Regions from separate parts of the Gracilibacillus thailandensis genome, predicted to be linked through region 2. Evidence: riboswitches for the same ligand, from Rfam matches in the RefSeq annotation. Region 2 holds a riboswitch; each other region holds the start of a gene.
The links. Region 2 has a riboswitch for S-adenosylmethionine ahead of GH715_RS00710 (phosphoadenylyl-sulfate reductase). Riboswitches for the same ligand answer to the same signal wherever they lie in the genome.
Positions count from the first base shown of each region.

Region 1: another riboswitch for S-adenosylmethionine. It lies ahead of GH715_RS18075 (methionine biosynthesis PLP-dependent protein); the one in region 2 lies ahead of GH715_RS00710 (phosphoadenylyl-sulfate reductase).
Region 3: another riboswitch for S-adenosylmethionine. It lies ahead of GH715_RS18915 (acetyl-CoA C-acyltransferase); the one in region 2 lies ahead of GH715_RS00710 (phosphoadenylyl-sulfate reductase).

Region 1 is NZ_WJID01000072.1:13,004-19,151, forward strand. It holds gene GH715_RS18050 (MDR family MFS transporter) at 1-50, shown strand, start outside; gene GH715_RS18055 (cell wall hydrolase) at 163-594, opposite strand; gene GH715_RS18060 (hypothetical protein) at 715-981, shown strand; gene cobA (uroporphyrinogen-III C-methyltransferase) at 1,007-1,756, opposite strand; gene GH715_RS18070 (inorganic phosphate transporter) at 1,716-2,813, opposite strand; SAM riboswitch class I at 2,940-3,040, opposite strand; SAM riboswitch class I at 3,203-3,305, shown strand; gene GH715_RS18075 (methionine biosynthesis PLP-dependent protein) at 3,380-4,465, shown strand; gene GH715_RS18080 (aminotransferase class V-fold PLP-dependent enzyme) at 4,467-5,633, shown strand; gene GH715_RS18085 (sulfite exporter TauE/SafE family protein) at 6,011-6,148, opposite strand, start outside.
Region 2 is NZ_WJID01000001.1:161,847-167,994, reverse strand. It holds gene GH715_RS00715 (assimilatory sulfite reductase (NADPH) flavoprotein subunit) at 1-481, opposite strand, end outside; gene GH715_RS00710 (phosphoadenylyl-sulfate reductase) at 541-1,269, opposite strand; SAM riboswitch class I at 1,340-1,453, opposite strand; gene GH715_RS00705 (aldo/keto reductase family protein) at 1,574-2,518, opposite strand; gene GH715_RS00700 (DUF2200 domain-containing protein) at 2,717-3,070, opposite strand; gene GH715_RS00695 (PH domain-containing protein) at 3,240-3,854, opposite strand; gene GH715_RS00690 (sodium/glutamate symporter family protein) at 3,940-5,301, opposite strand; gene GH715_RS00685 (lysophospholipid acyltransferase family protein) at 5,298-6,148, opposite strand, start outside.
Region 3 is NZ_WJID01000082.1:8,139-14,286, forward strand. It holds gene GH715_RS18910 (acetoacetate--CoA ligase) at 1-1,908, opposite strand, end outside; gene GH715_RS18915 (acetyl-CoA C-acyltransferase) at 1,905-3,071, opposite strand; SAM riboswitch class I at 3,378-3,483, opposite strand; SAM riboswitch class I at 3,565-3,679, opposite strand; gene GH715_RS18920 (lipase family protein) at 3,876-4,124, shown strand; gene tnpB (IS200/IS605 family element RNA-guided endonuclease TnpB) at 4,193-5,368, opposite strand; partial or broken gene GH715_RS18930 (esterase) at 5,597-5,827, shown strand; gene GH715_RS18935 (GNAT family N-acetyltransferase) at 5,895-6,148, opposite strand, start outside.

The DNA of each region.
Region 1 (6,148 bases), on a different contig from region 2:
TTTTATGGTTCTTTCCAAAAGTTTCAATAAATAAACAAAGTGAAAGATAAAATGGTGTAGACTTTCCTACTAGTTATATTACTGCTCATGCACCTGGAATAGAAGATTAGTCATATTCCAGGTGCTAGAAACTTTTTCGCTAAAACGTTTTGTATAGTGTTTTTAAAAAGTTCCAAATACGCTCGGACAATCCGCTTCGGTTGGGTTATAAAAACAGTGGCTCTTAAAACGTCCTACATTCCATTGGCCAAACCATTGTTCTGGACAAGTCCCTTGTGGCATAAAGAACCATAAAGAATTACTTGCCGGATGATTGCGTTCCCCATTGATTGACCTTCGAGCTAAACGAATTTCTTTATCTCTTGCTCGTTGATAAAAATACCCTTTTTGTGTTGCTTCAAAGCCTCCTGGACTTTGATATACCATTCGTTCTATCGAATTAATATCTTCAAAATCTAAACAGCGAGCTCTCACCCGATTCACACCTACATTACCCACCATTAGCATGCCGAGCTGACCGTCACCTTCTGCTTCTGCTCTCATTAATCGTGCTAATAATCTCACATCCGCATCATTTGCTTTTATTACAGCCATTCACATACCTCCTCTATTCCCTTTATATTCATCCCTTTAAAAATGATGAATGTCCCAATCCTCCCTCGTAATGTAATCCCTTTCAATGTGTGGTATACTTGATTTAGGAGGTGCTTATTCATGATATTAAGCAACTTTATTCTACACAAGGATATCTTATTAATTCACGCTGATATTAATGGAAATGACTATATATTTACTGTGAAGTGGAAAACGATCAAAAATAAAAAAGGCGGAGAATGGGAATTGAAATCCTACCTTAACAATTCTAATGGAAAAAAAGACTTGTCAGAAGAACAGCTGCAACAATTTATAGACCGAATAAATCCACAATGGAACTGGGAAAAAGATCAAGAACAAATTATGAATGTGATCAACAATGACTAGTTATCATGATAACTAGTCATTGTTTTTACATATAAGCTTCTGTTGACTCCTTATACCATTTAATTTGCTCCTGTAAACGAACCACTTCTCCGATCACAATTAGGGAAGGGTTGCTGATTTCATCTAACCTATCTGATATCGTTTCTAAGTCGGCAACAACCGTCTTTTGTTGTGGAAGTGTTCCCCAATGTATAATAGAGACAGGAGTAGTCTTACTTAACCCTGCATTTTTTAATTTCTCACAGATAATCGGGAATTTCTTTATTCCCATATAAAAACACAACGTATCAGCTCCATTGGCAATATGCTGCCATTGTTCATCTGTTTTCGTCTCTGGATTGGAACCATTAATAAAACTCACTGATCCGCTGATATGACGATGAGTGAGCGGAATACCAGCATATGCTGCAGCACTTATTCCAGAAGTGATTCCTGGTACCACTTCATATTCAATCTGATTTTCTTCAAGATGAATGGCTTCTTCTCCACCTCTGCCGAAAATAAAAGGATCTCCACCTTTTAATCTGGTTACAACTTTTCCATTAGAGGCAAAATAAATAAGCTGTTCATTTATTTTTTCTTGAATTAACCCATGCTTGCGTGGTTCTTTCCCACAGAAAATCAATTCTGCTTGTTCTTTGGCATGATGTAATAATGATGGGTTTACCAATCGATCATACAGGATGACATCAGCTTCTTGTATAGCACGCAACCCCTTTACAGTAATTAATTCTTCATCTCCTGGTCCTGCTCCCACTAAGTAAACTTTCCCCATGTTGATCCCATCCTTTTTTTGTATTAGCTTTTGTTGGTTTTTCTCGATATCTGACTAAAATATAAGTAGCAATAATGGCTAACGCTAACAGTATCACTTGATCAAAACTTTGATGAACCATTATTTCTGTTAAGCCAAAGGCAATCACTAATGATACGATTGGCGATGTAATCCATACTTTCGCTATTTGATGGATAATTTTTTGTTTCCAAACTTCTTTAAATTGTTTGCTGGCATTTATCCCGACTATCGCCGAAGTAGTTACCTGGGTCATCGGTATTGGAATACCTAATAAGGAGGCAACTACTACCAAACCTCCTGTTGCACCGGAAATCACAATACCATTTCCTAAAGTCAGTGAGGTAATCTTTTTGGCATTGGTTTCTAATACTCTGCCACCAAACAAAATACTACCTAATGCTACAATGAGCGCCATCAAAGGTAAACCCATTTCCATCGAAGTAATCCCTGCGCCTACTAACGGTCCTAATGCATTTGCTACATTATTCATACCAGCAGCTATCGCTTCAATTATACCAGTTAACAGTAATAAAAAAGTTAAAAGCTTTACTGGTGGCCGATAATTTATTTTATTATTTATTTTTTTTCTGATTTTTTCAAGACACAGTGTGATTAAAAAAGCCGCAACTGGTATAATGATCCAAAAAGCTATAATGAGTAATACCATTTGAAGATTCAGTTGTTGATAACTGAGGCCAACTCCAATGATAGCTCCCACTGTTACCTCGCTCGTGGATAACGGAATTCCAATATAATTCGTAATTAACAATGTAAAACCGGAAACAACTAAAATAATACAAGCAATTCTTACATCTAAAATTTCTTCGGAGATGATACCTTTTCCAAGCGTATTCGTAACATGCTGACCTCCAAGTATAGCACCCGTAACAGCACCTACTCCTGCGATGATTAACGCGTACTTACGTTGCTTGATTACTTTAGTGCCGTACGTAATACTCATGCTAGCTGCTGAACCGCTCGCTCCAATATTAAAGGCAAATAGACAAGCAGCTAATATCGCGATGATTGCTAACATCTCAGATCCCAACTTTCACCACTACAATAAAGTGGAATTATTTTTAGTATAAATATCCTATCCCAATAGGAAAACTTGGATTATAAATATAGAAAACTCCTACTTGACGATAAAGTAGGAGTTTTCCTCTTATCTGCCAAGTAATACCTGCTGGAAGTAGCACAGTGCTTTTTAGCCTGTTGCTGAGAATTCGCCGGGCCAGTTCCCTCCTTCTCTCTTGATAAGATCATATGTTATTTTCATTTTTTTCCACTGTTGATAATGTACATACTATAAGCCATTCTTTCATAATTGTCAATGGATTCCATATAAATATTTTTTTAAGATTTACCTTGTAATTACTTCCTTAATGTTGTATGATGTTTGTATTATATTTCCATAATTACAATATCTTATCGAGAGAGGTCTAGGGACTGGCCCGATGACACCTCAGCAACCAGCAATGCAATTGTATGGTGCTAAATCCAGACGGTATATTACCAAAGATAAGAGAATGCAACCTTAATCAAGGAGGTCTTCTACTTATCGAAGACCTCTTTTTTTTATTTTAGAAAGGATGGAGCAAAATGAACAATATCGAAACTACTCTTGCGCAAATAGGTAATCGGAAAGATCCGCGTACTGGTGCAGTAGAAGCACCTATTTATTTATCAACTGCATACCAACACCCATCTCTGGGACAGTCAACTGGTTATGATTACACACGGACAGCAAATCCTACACGGGAAATTGTAGAAGATGCGATTGCAACATTAGAAAAAGGGGCAAAAGGATACGCCTGTTCGTCAGGTATGGCTGCCATCCAACTTGTCTTCTCCTTATTCAAGCAAGATGATGAAATAATTGTAACCGAGGACATTTATGGTGGAAGTTATCGATTGTTTCAGCATTTTCAGGAATCTTATAACATCAAACCAGTATATGCAGATGTAGAAGAAATGGAGCAGTATATTAGCCCAAGAACGAAAGCTATTTTCATAGAATCACCAACTAACCCGCTTTTAATGGAAATTAATATCGAGAAATTAGCTACATTGGCAAAGAAGCATCAATTACTCTTTATTGTTGACAACACCTTTTACACACCTTATTTACAACAGCCCTTAACACAAGGGGCAGATATTGTGATTCATTCCGCTACCAAATATTTAGGTGGACATAATGATGTACTCGCCGGACTAGTCGTAGTAAAGGATGTTACATTAGGTGATCAATTAACCTATCTCCACAATGCCATTGGTGCCGTACTTTCACCACTGGATACAATGCTTTTAATAAGAGGAATGAAAACATTGTCACTTCGTTTGGAGAAGCAACAACAAAACGCCAGACAATTGGCTGCATTTTTAAAAGAACTATCCTTGGTCGAGGAAGTTCTATACCCTGGTAAAGGGGCTATGATTAGTTTTCGAGTACAGGATAAATCGTTAGTTTCTCCGTTTCTAGAAAAATTAAAAATTATATCATTTGCAGAAAGTTTAGGAGGAGTAGAAAGCTTTATTACTTACCCAGCAACCCAAACCCACGCAGATATTCCAAAAGAAGAACGGGAGAGACGGGGAATTAGTGATACATTACTTCGATTTTCTGTTGGGATTGAAGCTGTGGAAGATTTGAAACAAGATATCCAACAAGCATTAGGAGGGAAATAAGATGGGATATTCAAAAGAAACAACACTTGCACATGGAGGAAATCAGCAAGGCTATCAGGAAAAACATACAGGTGCGGTTAACCCGCCAATTTATGTATCATCCACTTATCATCAGCAGCAATTCAATGAATTTGGTGATTATGATTATAGTCGTTCAGGTAATCCTACACGTGACCAATTAGAAGCTGCGATTGCCAAATTGGAGAATGGGACAGCAGGATTTGCTTTTTCCTCTGGTATGGCCGCGATATCGTCGGCATTTATGCTGTTACAAGCTGGTGATCACATCGTCATTACGAAAGATGTTTACGGCGGTACTTTTCGTTTTGTCACGCAATTATTAACGCAATTTTCGATAGAACATACTTTTGTTGATATGACAAATCCTGCAGAAATAGAAGCAGCTATTCAGTCAAATACAAAGGTTATTTACGTGGAAACGCCAGCAAACCCATTATTACAAATTACCGATATTAGTAAAGTAGTTCAACTTGCAAAGAAATACAAATGTTTAACGTATTTAGACAATACCTTTATGACCCCTCTGCACCAACAACCACTGGATCTAGGTGTTGATATCGTCTTACATAGCGCTACTAAATTTTTATCTGGTCACAGTGATATTGTTGCCGGATTAGCAGTTACCAAGAATGAAGAACTGGCCGCTAAACTGAAGTTTGTCCAAAACACCTATGGTGCGATTCTTGGCGCAAAAGATTGCTATCAATTATTGCAAGGTATGAAGACGTTGGAACCGAGATTTTCTAGAAGTGTAGCATCAGCAATAAAGCTAGCTGAATATTTCGATTCACATGATGAAATTGAACATGTCTATTATCCAGGTTTACAACATCATCCCGGCTCTTCCATTCATGCCAAACAGTCTTCTAGCCCAGGTGCCGTATTATCTTTTGTAATAAAGGATCATGTCGATGCCAAAAGTTTTGTAGAACAATTATCTATTCCTGTGTTCGCAGTTAGCCTTGGTGCAGTCGAGTCGATTTTATCACACCCAGCTACCATGTCCCATGCTGCAATGCCAGCGGAAGAAAGAGAAGCTAGAGGTATTAGTGAACGACTATTCCGTTTATCTGTAGGGATTGAAAATGTAGAAGATCTTATCGCAGACTTTAAACATGCTTTAACAGTGAAAGCAGGGGTACTCTAATTGAATATCTTCTACTATATTCATGTTTAACTAATTCGATATAGTTATAGGAAGCATTTGTTGAGTGGACATTTAGTGCGTTATTTGACACAATAACACCATTTTTTTGGCGTTAGCGGACATTTAATCCCTTATTCGGTTCATTTTGGCTTTAATTAACGCTAATTTCAATGAATAGCGGAATAGATGTCCTCAGGGCTTAAGAAAAAAGCACTTTTGTCGCCTATAACGGAACAGATGTCCACTCAGCACCTGATTTTCTGGAAGATAATCTATGTTTAGAAGATGTTTCGTAGATTATGTTATAAGGTAATGCTAATACCTTTTATATTTAATGGAAAAAAAGACATCCTTTTTGCTTATTTGTTGCTAATCTATTAACCTATCAGAAGCCGAATCGCTCCCAAAGCAGCAAATGTTAATACTAATATTTGAAATACTTTTTGCGGCATGATTTTGATCATTCTTACCCCTACCCAAGCTCCGATGAGTATAGCAGGAATAAGCCATAAATT
Region 2 (6,148 bases):
AATGCTCATAGGACTCATCACCAAGAGACAAAACGGAGAAATTAACATTCTCCAGTTTAGGAGCTTTCCGGCTGTGTAAAAATTCATGGAATTGAATCGCGTTGTCAGGTGGATCTCCTTCGCCATGAGTTGCCGTAATAATGAGTAAATCTTCTGCTTCTTTTAGTTTCTTTGGTTTAAAGTCATCCATGGCAGAAACGGTTACGTCTCTTTGCATATCCTTTAGCTGTTTGGATAATTGCTCTGCTAGTTCTTGACTGTTACCCGTTTCCGATCCGTATAAAATGGTGACGGTTCGGGTTTTAACCTGTGTAGGCGCTGGTTGTTCAACCGGTGTAACACTTTGTGATGATTGAGACTGAGAAGCGGCCAAATATCCAGCTAGCCAATTTTTTTGTGCGTCTGTCAGTGTTGGCAAAATTTGATTCAATATTTCCGTCTGTTTTTCATCAAACGGACTGTTTACTACTTGTAATGTCAACATTTTCACCTCTTTTAATTAATCCGATAGATTTACTTGAGTTTGGCTATAAAAAATAATCACTTCGTTGATTGTGGTGTAGCATGTAGTCCACATTCAGTTTTTTGGAAGTTGGCCCACCGTCCTGAACGTTCATCATCCGCATCTGTAACTTGTGTGGTACATGGTATACAACCAATGCTAGGGTAATTTTGGTCATGCAGCTTGTTATAAGGTAATTGATGTTGCTCAATATATTCCCACACATCATCCCAGGACCAATAAATTAATGGACAAATTTTAATGGACTGAAAACGGTCATCCTTGTTAATAAAGTTGGTGTTGGCTCTTGTTGGAGATTGTGACCTTCTTAATCCTGAAATCCAGGCGGTTGCTCCACTCAGTGCGTCTTCCAATGGTTTAACTTTTCTAATGTAACAACATTGATCAGGGTTCCTGCTCCACAACGCTGATCCATATTGTTCTCGTTGTTCATCAACAGTGAGGGAAGGCTTCTGCATAACGATATCTAATGACGGATAACGTTCTTTAACCTCTTCAATCAGGTCATATGTTTCTTGGAAATGCAAACCAGTATCTAAAAATACTAATCTAGCATCTGGTTGGACAGTTGCAATCATGTCAATTAATACCATACTTTCTGCTCCAAAACTACAGGCATAGACTAAAGAATTGCCATACGTTTGATAAGCCCATTCAAGGATCTTTAGAGCTCCTTTGGTAGGATCTTGTTGGTCGGGAGTCTCATTGTTCAACGGGCTGTCATAAAAATTTTCATAAGTCAGCATGTGTTGCTTCCTCCTCATTAAAAAACCTTCTTATCGTTTGATAAGAAGGTAAGCAATGTGTAATCATTCCTTCTTATCTTTCGGGTTCAGTTTATGCTGTCCCGCAGGATTTGGCACAGTGTTATCTTTCTAACCTGTTGCCGAGGTTTCTTAGGGCCTGCCCCTCCACCTCTCTGGATAAGAATTCCATTTATTGTCCGTTTAATAACATAGTATACATTATTAATGTAAAAGTCAATGAATCTATTGTAAAAATTGTAAAAAATAATACCAAGTAACTAGGAATTACTTGGTATAGGTACTTTTACTGATTTAAAATATCCTCGACCTTAGCAATCGTCTCTTGGGAGAGTTTAACACCAGAAGCTTTGGCGTTCTCTTCAATTTGTTCCGGTTTACTTGCACCGATAAGAGCACTAGATACGTTGTCTTGACGCAGGATCCAGGCAATCGCTAATTGTGCTAATGACAAGTTTTCGTTCGCTGCAATTGCTTTTAATGCTTCTACCCGTTCTAGATTCTTCTCGGTTAATACACGAGATAAATCTAAGTTTTTTTGAGCGGCGCGACTATCTTCAGGAATTGCTTCTCCTTTTTTATATTTTCCTGTTAATACACCTTGGGCAAGTGGGGAGAAGACAACCTGGCCGATGCCGTGCTTATCGCTTACAGGGATGACTTCTTTCTCGATATAGCGATGAAGCATACTGTAATTTGGCTGATTGACAACAATGCGATCTAACAACTTTTTGTCAGCAAGGTGGACGGCTTCTGTCATTTGTTCGGCTGTCCATTCACTGACACCGATGTATAATACTTTTCCTTGACGTACAAGGTCATCCAATGCGCGTAACGTTTCTTCTAGTGGTGTATCAGCGTGATAACGGTGACAATAATAAACATCGACGTAATCAAGTCCTAACCGCTGCAAGCTGGCATCACATTGCTCCATAATATGCTTGCGGGAAAGACCTTGATCATTGGGGCCATCGCCCATTTTGCCAAATACTTTTGTGGCAAGGACATAGGAACTGCGTGGATATTTTCTTAAAGCTTTTCCTACAATTTTCTCTGCTTCCCCACGCATGTAGACATTGGCTGTATCAAAAAAGTTAATCCCGAGGTCGTAGGCTTTATCGATGGAAGCCTCAGCATTCCTTTCCTCGACATACCCACCATATGTAAGCCAACTGCCTAAACTAATTTCGCTTACTTTCAGACCGGTTTTTCCTAACTGACGATATTGCATGAACTATAACCTTCTGTTATTAAGCGTTTACAATATTATAAAGGAACAAGAGAAGAGAAGCGAATAATCTGTTTGAAATGAAATTATCTGTGTCACCCTGATAAGTTTTGCTAATGATCAGAGGCGGTAAACCTTCGGTGGTCATACTATACAGATATTTCATCATTTCTACCAAAGTAATCACTTATCTACTTAACATTAAGATTTTCGCAAAATTTTCTCCACTGCTTTTCCTTTTGCTAATTCATCGATCAGCTTATCCAAATAGCGAATTTCCTGCATCGTTGGTTCTTCGATGTCTTCTACCCGGACACCGCAAACCACACCTTTGATCATTGCCCGCGAAGGGTTCAATTGGGGAGCTTCCGCAAAAAAGGTCTCAAAGTCTGTCTGTTTTTCCAGTTGTTCTTCTAACTCTTCCTGGCTATATCCTGTCAACCAACGGATGATTTCATCGACTTCTGTTTTCGTTCGTCCTTTTTTCTCTGCCTTTTTAACATAATGGGGATAGACACTTGCGAAGCTCATTGTATAGATTTTATGTTTGGTCATCATACACATCCTCTGTTTTATGGTTTTCTTTATTTTATCACGAAAAATAATCGGACAAAACCTAACACAGTGACTCACTAAGCTATTAATTGTTCCGCTGTATTAAATGCTTGGACATCGTAAATCAACCGCATGCATTCAATCAATTTTTATGCATGCGGTCATTATTCTAATTCTGAATATATTTATCAAATATGTCTCCAAAGTCTTTTCTTGTGTTTTCATTATAGGTGGAATTAAACCAATCAAATGCGAATTTAGTTGCTTTTTCAAATTCACTAGAAACATTGCCATCATGGAATCGATTATCTGTAAACAAGGACTGTGAAGTTTGCAAGCTATCTTTGGCAAATTCTTTTATTCTGTCATTTTCCTCTTGGATTTGTGAAATAGTTACTAACGATTTATACAAGTCCGCAATCGCTTCGCCTTCTTTTTTGTCAATATCAACAGAAATCGGCTGGCCTCCAAGTGAAAATTTGATCTCAAGGTCTAAGTCGATCGTACCAGCAGTTTCAACGGAAACATTTTTAATAGGGTAAAGATAATAGTCATAGCGAAAAATATTGCGCTTACTACTAGTCGCTTTTTCACCATCAAGATGAATTAAGGCACGATTGGTGAAACAGTATTCATCTGACTTTGACTTGATCAAAAAGTGAATCCGCTCGTTCTCTTCGTGTAATACATAATCATCAGACTCGGTCTTGTCAAAGTCCTCTGGGGCGATGATCTTTCCTATGTCACTTAAACCTAATGCATCACTAGCAATTTTTTTGAACATGGAAATCTACCTCCTAATATGTTTACTTCTCCTATTATACCTCATAAACAACGAAACTAGCACTTTATTTGTCATATTAGCACGTCTAGTTGCTTTTTCTTACACGCCATAACAATCCAGCTAATAATACAGCAAAATAAAATACTAATGCAATCATTGTGTAAAGATACATAATTGGTCGATCTTGAACATAACCGACAATCGGTATATTTAAGATCAACAATAAAGGAAATCCAAATAATAGTGCTGTTCCACTACCCATTACAAGATTATCGGTCGTATTGGATTGGAATTTCGGGTCAACCGCTTTGACTAAGGCCATGCCGGTTGAAATCGTCCCAGTCTGCATCCCGTAAAAACCTAAGATGTTTGGTAAAGCATCAGCTGGAAATACTTTTGGAATAATCCATACAAAGAAAAGAATCGTCACCAGACCGCCAGCGGTTGTGATTAGTAATACCGGAACAAAGTAATCTTGTAAAGTATATATCGAAATAGCGGTAATAGCAGCTGCGATCATATAATCGAATGAGAATCCAGCGATCCGCTGTAACAAGTAATTATTCGGTGTATGTTCAAGTTTAATGCCCTTACCCTTGAGTTTATTTAATATCATTCGAAATAGTACGGCATATAAGCTGCCGATAATAAAATGAAAACCAATCAAGAGCTGCCCTAATGTTTCACCGAAAGTGCCAATTGGTTGAAGTAAGTCGTTAAGGCCATAAATAGTAAGATACGTGATAAAATAAATCGTACCTATTAAAGCGATCTGGAACGTCAGTTTATCGCTAGCATCTCCTAATGGAATTTCATCTGGCTCGATTTTCTCTATTAATTTAGTATTTTCCTTCACTGGCATGTCCTTAGATTGGAAGGAAAATCTTTTGGCTAATAGATTCATCATGATAATTCCGATTACAGTAGCCCAGATGAAACCAATCCCGGCTATTGTCAGTCCGAGATTACCCCCGCCTGTAACTCCTAATGCTTCCCATTGGGTCCCGATTGAATATGCCTGGCCAGGACCTTGTCCAAAGCCAAGGGGCAGTAAGAGACCGATACCTGGAAAAAAGTCCGGGAAAAATAGATGGACTAAAAATAAAAAGATGCCAAAACCAACAATACCTTGAATCACATAGCCGGAAACAATTAAGATACCAGCATTCATAATGGCAGGGCTGTTTGCTATGTTCCGTTCTTTAAGTGAGATCGCAATAAATCCTATCGCCATGAAGTGGTAGACTAGGTTACCCAACATATCTTGATTAAAAGGAATAATTCCTAAAAATTCTGTTCCTAGCAGTAATCCGAGAAAACCAGCAATCATAGAAGTAGGAATAATCACCTTGCTGAGATATGGAATTCGCGTTTTAAGTACGGTGGCTATAGCTAAAATTACCGATAAAAAAATAAAATCCATTACAAAATTCCAAGTACCGATCATGAGGATTGCTCCTTTATAGCGAGTTTTGCTTTTAAGTGTTGAATCAATTGTATCCACATATAAGCAGATGCTCTTGGATTGGTGAAAGTGATTCGGAAAAGTGTGTCATTGACAAAGAAATCTAGTTTATGGTGGAAAAGAATGTTTATCCCTTCCATATCTTCAAAAGAGAAGGACTTTGAACTGCCATCAGCCGAGTAAATATGGATTTGCTCGTTATCTAATCGAATCGTTCCCTTCATTACTTTTTTGAGAGGTTTTTGATCAATAGATTGATAGAATTCGATCTGCTCCTGAATTTCAGAAAGGGTATCTGTTGTCAGAGATAATTGATCAAGGTGCTGTTGTTGCCACTCTTTCCATTCAAAAGGTGTAGTAAAATAAAGGGCATCCTCAGAATGAAAATATCCTTGTTCGGTCAATTGAACTTGGTAATTGCAGTTATCACACTGGAATGTGTCATGATCAGAACGCATATTGCCGATTGTATGACATGACGGACAAGTAAAAAGTAACCTTTCTAAATAATGAGCGATACGTTTGCTGTGATAGCTATAGCCTTTTTTCTTTTGCCAGTTCATTTCATCGTGATGTAACGACTTGGTTAGCTGATCATGGATAGTGGAGACAGTTAAGTCTGCTATATCTTCGCCGTCCCAGATTTTGTTGAAAGTGAGTTCAATGATGCCTTTTCTGTCACCATCACCCCATCTTGGGTGCGTTAAATAACCGCCTTTTATTTGTACGGATACAACAGGGATTTTCAGTAGCTTTACTAATTTTGCAGTGGAATAAATGATTGGCTCTGTTACACCATCCCAGTTGCGACCTCCTTCAGGAAACAAGC
Region 3 (6,148 bases), on a different contig from region 2:
ATCTGTTAATTCTTGTAGACATTCAGGATTACTAATAGAAGCTTTGTTTTTGACTTCATTACCAATTGCTTCTGTTTTGGCAGCACCTTCGACTTTCTTACCGTTGACTGTGTATGGTATATCATTCACCTGATAAATTCGTCTTGGAACATGGCGTGGTGATGCTTTTTCTCGTATTTGTTGTCGAATGTGCTTGGCAAGATCTTTTGTTAACTGATCAGTTACAACACATAGTACAATCTCTTCATCATTTTCACATGGTAAACCAAATACGATCGAATCTTTAATTTCTTCGATTTGTTCTACCACACTATAAATCTCTGCAGTCCCTATTCTCACACCACCCGGATTTAGCACAGTATCTGCACGACCATAGATGATAAACGATTGATCAATAGTTTGTTCAGCAAAATCTCCGTGTGTCCAAATACCTGGTCGTTCAGCAAAATAGTTATTACGATAACGCTCATCACCATTCTCACCATAAAATGTTAATGGCATGCTTGGGAAAGGTTGTGTACAGACTAGATCTCCCTTTTGACCATAGACAGGTGCATTGCGGTCATCTAACACTTCCATCGCCATCCCTAATGCTTTACAACTAATCTCTCCGCGGATTACTGGATGAACTGGAGACCCCATAACAAAACATCCAATAATCTCTGTACCTCCTGAAATAGATGCTAAGTAAAGGTCTTCTTTTATCGTTTCATATACCCAATCATATTGTTCAGCTACTAGTGGTGCACCACAGGAAAGAATACTCTTTAAGGAAGTTAATGGATACTGATCTTTCAACACAACATCTGCTTTCATTAATGAATCTAAATACTTGGGACTCGTACCAAAATGTGTCAGTCCGATTTCTTCCGCAATATCCCATAAATGTGTTGGATTGTCTGGAAGTACCGGAGCACCATCATATAACAAAACAGAAGCATTACTCGCCAAACCTGATACGAGCCATGGATACATCATCCATGCTGTGTTGGAATACCAGAACAGTACATCTTCTTCATGTACATCACAATGCAATTGGTGTTCTTTCACATGTTGTAATAACGTACCTCCTACAGAATGAACAATTGCCTTTGGCAGTCCTGTCGTACCAGATGTATAAAGGATATAAAGGGGATCACGGAATCCAATCCTTTCAAATTGCGGTTTCTCTGCATCGTTATCGAGTAAGGATGACCAAGTGATTGTGTTAGGTAGTTCACCAGCAATCGTTATAACGTGATTAATACTAGCAATCTGCCTGATTGTTTCTTCTACTTTATCCGAAATATCAAAAGGTTTTTGTTTATACTGATACGTTAGATTGGCGATTAGAACTTTCGGTTGCACTTGGCCAATTCGATCGATTATTCCTTTCGCACCAAAATCTGGTGAACATGAGGTCCAAACTGCTCCAATTGATGTCGCAGCAAGTAAAGCAACTAATCCTTCTATATTATTAGTAGTAATCCCCGCTACACGATCTCCTTTTTTCACGCCTAATTGTTTTAATCCATACTGTGCCTTTGCAACTTGTGTACGTAAGTCATGATAAGTAATCTTCGCTGTTACACCTGTTTCATCTGCTTGATAGGCGGCAATTTGCTTATCTTTACCTTTTAGTAGATTCTCCGCAAAGTTTAATTGAGCATCAGGGAAAAAAACAGCATCTGCCATTGATTCACCTTGGAGATAGAATCTTTCCCCTTTTTCGCCGATAATACTGGCATAATCCCAGACACTAGACCAGAAATCTCCAATATTCGTGATCGACCAACGGTGTAATCTTTCATAAGGAAAAAGTGCCTGATTAACAGATTTCGCAAAAGCTTGAAGATGTGAATGTTCCATATCTTTTTCTGCAGGTTCCCATAATATCTGACTCTTCTTATCTATTGTTTGAGTATTCATTGTTTTCCCCCTTTCTTTGGTACTTCAATAAGAATGGCTATTCCTTGGCCACCACCGCCGCATAGAGAAGCGATTCCTTTACCACCACCACGTCGTTTCAATTCATGTGCTAATGTTAAAACTAAGCGGAAACCAGTACCTCCAAGCGGATGCCCAATTGCAATTGCTCCACCATTGACGTTTACTTTGTCATATCCAATATTTAACGCTTTACAGCTGGCGATCACAACACTAGCAAACGCCTCGTTTATTTCAAAGAGTTCAATATCTTCTACTGTCAATTGCTGTTTATTCAATACTTTTTGAATGGCGTCTGCCGGCTTTGTTTGAAGACTAGCATCAGGTCCGGCCGTTTCCGCCCAGTCGATAATATGTGCAAGTGGTGCTGTTCCAATTTGTTCAGCTTGTTTTGCTGTTGTAACAATTCCAAGGCTTGCTCCATCTGTCATTTGCGAAGCATTACCTGCTGTAATCGTTCCATCTTTTGCAAATGCAGGTTTCAAATTCGCTAATTTATCAACTGTTGTCTGTGGGCGTATACCTTCATCATTTGCTAACACACCATCGATTGGAAGAATTTCCTCCTGCAATAGCCCTTTTTCAAAGGCACTAGCTGCTCTTTGTTGAGACAGAGCTGCAAATTGATCTTGCTCTTCACGGCTAATGTTGTATACACCATTATATTGTTCTGTTAGTGCGCCCATCGATTGATCACTTAATGCACACCACAGCCCGTCATGTAGCAACGTATCAGTAATCGTCTGGTGACCTATACCTTTGATCGATCGAGTCGGGATAATATGTGGTGCATTAGACATTGAGTCAAAACCACCAACAATATAAAATGACCCTTCTTCTAATTGAGTACGGCGCACTGCATCAATAACAGAAGCAACCCCTCCAAGACAGACATTATTTAAGGTGATCGCCGGTGTACTACTATTAAGTCCAGCTTGATGTGCAACTTGCCTAGCAGGGTTTTGACCTTGACCAGCCTGAATAACTTGTGCTAACAATACCCCATCTATCTGAGGAATTGCAGCATGTTTTTCCATTAAGTAATGCAACGGATGGCTTGCTAATGATACTGAATCAATTTCTGCAAGGGCACCGTTCCATTTTCCAAAAGGTGTCCTGATCCCATCTAAAATAACAATTGACATATATGTGATTACTCCTTTTTCTTTTAAATTAAGAAAAGCGCAGAGCGCCCGCTTAAAAACGTAGCGGCTGGAACTAATCAACTGAGATAAAGGAATCACGGTGAGTTTACGAACCGATGATGACTTTCACCTAAAGGCATAAGTGCGACTAAGCCTCTGGTTTCACCAATCGGCAAGTCTTCTTTATCGTAGGACAATTCGTGAAGTCGCCTAGTTTTTGGGCGCTCGGAGCTACATCTGTGCAAATTTTATACTTTCCTTACAAATAAAAAAGCCCTCTTCGATAAAAAGAGGACTCTACTACTCTTCTTATCTCTCAGGAGTACTCCTGTTGGAATTAGCACCTTTTAAGCAATCGCTTAATGGTTGCCGGGTTTCATTGGGCCAGTCCCTCCACCTCTCTTGATAAGCTTATAGATATAATGTTTGTGATTCTTATAATAAAAAAATCTCTCTATATCGAGATAGAGAGATACATTACGTAACGATGAATCTCTTATCTCTTCTAAGTGAAAACACTCAGACGGAATTGGCACCTATATTAAGTAAAACACTTAATGGTTGCCGAGGCTTCTTTGGGCCATTCCCTCCACCTCTCTTGATAAGACAAGATTAATGTTCAGTTTTCATATCCTAGTAATACACTGTACTTTACATGCTTTTGTTGGAATTGTCAATATATTTCGACAATTAAAAGAAAGTAATTACGTAAATATTCAATCGCTTTCAAAAATAGGAAATATTATACAAACAATATCAATCCTGTGGTAAAATAATCCATATAATATACTAAAGGAGGATTATATGAAATCTATCAAACTCTCGTTTATCGGCTTGCTGTTACTTGTATTACTTTTTAGTGTTCCTACAACCACAATGGCACAAGAGGAATCTGGGATTGACTTTGACAAGCCTGTTGTTCTCGTTCATGGTATAGTTGGTGCACCGTACAATTTCTATAGTATCGAACGAAAATTAAGAAGTATTGGGTACGACAGATCTGATTTGCATGCGTTGAACTACCCCCACTTAACCTCCTTTCAGGATGTTTGAAGTGGGGGATTCTTGGGAACAGAGCGTACTTATTAGGTTATTTCTTCCCTAACAGTGGTTTCTCTTCTTTACCAAGCTATCCCCGTAGTCCCTACGGTTTTATTGGTTGTTGAAGCCGAAGCTATCATTCGTAATCCTTCGGCTAGAATATTTTTGCTCGCATTGACATCTCGATCGTGGTGCGTATGGCAAACTGGACAAGTCCATTCCCTTATCTCAAGCGACTTTTTGCCATCGTGATATCCACAAGTAGAACATAGTTGACTGGATGGAAACCATTTACTTATTTTCACGATCGTTTTGCCGTACCATGCTGCTTTGTATGTTAGCTTGGATACAAAGCTCGACCATGATACGTCAGCGATAGATTTTGCTAGTTTATGGTTGCGCAACATGCCTTTCGTGTTCAAGTCTTCGATACAGATTACATCGTGGTTTTTGATAAGGTCTGTACTTAACTTGTTAAGGAAGTCGGCACGTTGATTCATGACTTTTTCATACAATCTCGCAACTTTTTGTTTTTGTTTTTGATAGTTTTGTGCATCGAGTAAGTCCGTTCCGTTGTTTTTCGCATGTTGGGCACGTCTGGACAGTTTTCTTTGTTCTCGTTTTAATTTCTTTTCCATTTTAGTGGTGAATCGATGATTATCCACGTTTTGTCCATCCGAGAGAATCGCAAAGTCCGTAATACCTAAGTCAAGTCCGATAGCTGATTCTGTTTCTTTGAATGGTTGTACTTCTGTTACTACAAGAATCGAGCTGAAATATTTTCCGCTTGGATTACGTCTGATGGTGGCATTTAGGATCCGCCCTTCGACTTCTCGACTTTTGGCAAAGCGAACGAACCCGAGCTTCGGTAGTTTGATTTGGTTCCCTTTAATGGAGATATTGCCATTTGTATGTTTAGTCGTATAGGATTGAACAGGATGCTTTTTGGACTTGAGTTGTGGAGCTTTGGTCTGCTGTTTAAAGAATCTGGAGAAGGCATCGGAGAGGTTTTTTAGGGAGGATTGGAGCGCAATGCTGTCTACTTCTTTTAACCAGCTCCATTCTTCTTTTAAATGAGGTAGTTGAGCAGAACAAGCGTTATACGTCAGCCCTTTCCCTGTTTCTTGGTATGTATCGTTCCACTTAGCTAAAAAATGGTTGAAGACAAAACGAGAACAGCCGATGGTTTTCGCAATTTGTCTTTCCTGTTCTTTCGTTGGATAGATACGGAATTTGTAGGCTTTATTAACAAGCAATGCTTTCACCTCTCTCGGTATCACGATACATCTATTATACTATATATTGCATGGTGGATACATCATTTTAGGGGAAGAAACTCATACTCTAGCTAGCTTTCAATGATAGTAATGGCACTCGAACAATCGGACAATGGAGATGGCTAAAACCATCTCCTGTCCGAAGGCGATTCATCTCCCACCTACGCATTCTCATTCCTTGAGGTGGGAGTCTTCTCGCCTATTGCTGATAAAGTAGATAAAGTAATTACACTTGAAGGTGCTAATCGCTTAGGGGCAACTTCTGTTCCATCAGAAGTTGATTTCACTTCTATCTACAGCAGTTCAGATTCTATCGTATCTATCAGTTTGTCAAGAATTAGTGGTGCTGACAATATTCATGTTTCAGGCGTATCACACCTTCGTCTTTTAACGAGTAGCAGAGTACAAGATCTCATTGTTGAAAGTTTAAGAAATTAATAATATTCACTATCTAGAAGTCGTTTGGTATTTTTCCGCCAAACGACTTCTTATATTTATTGCTATACTATTTGAGCCATTCTTCCGCTAATGTTCCATAAACAACATGGTCCGTATAGTGATCATATAACCATTCAGCACTTCTAATACGTCCTTCTTCCACAAATCCAAGTCGTTTAGGTATATCTCTACTTTTTTGATTATGGGTGGCCGCTCTAATTTCTACTTTGTTAAGTTTTAGTTCCATAAAAGCATAATCTGTTAGCGTTTTAGCAACCCTTGTCATAACCCCGTTTCCTTGATACTCAGCCCCTAGCCAAT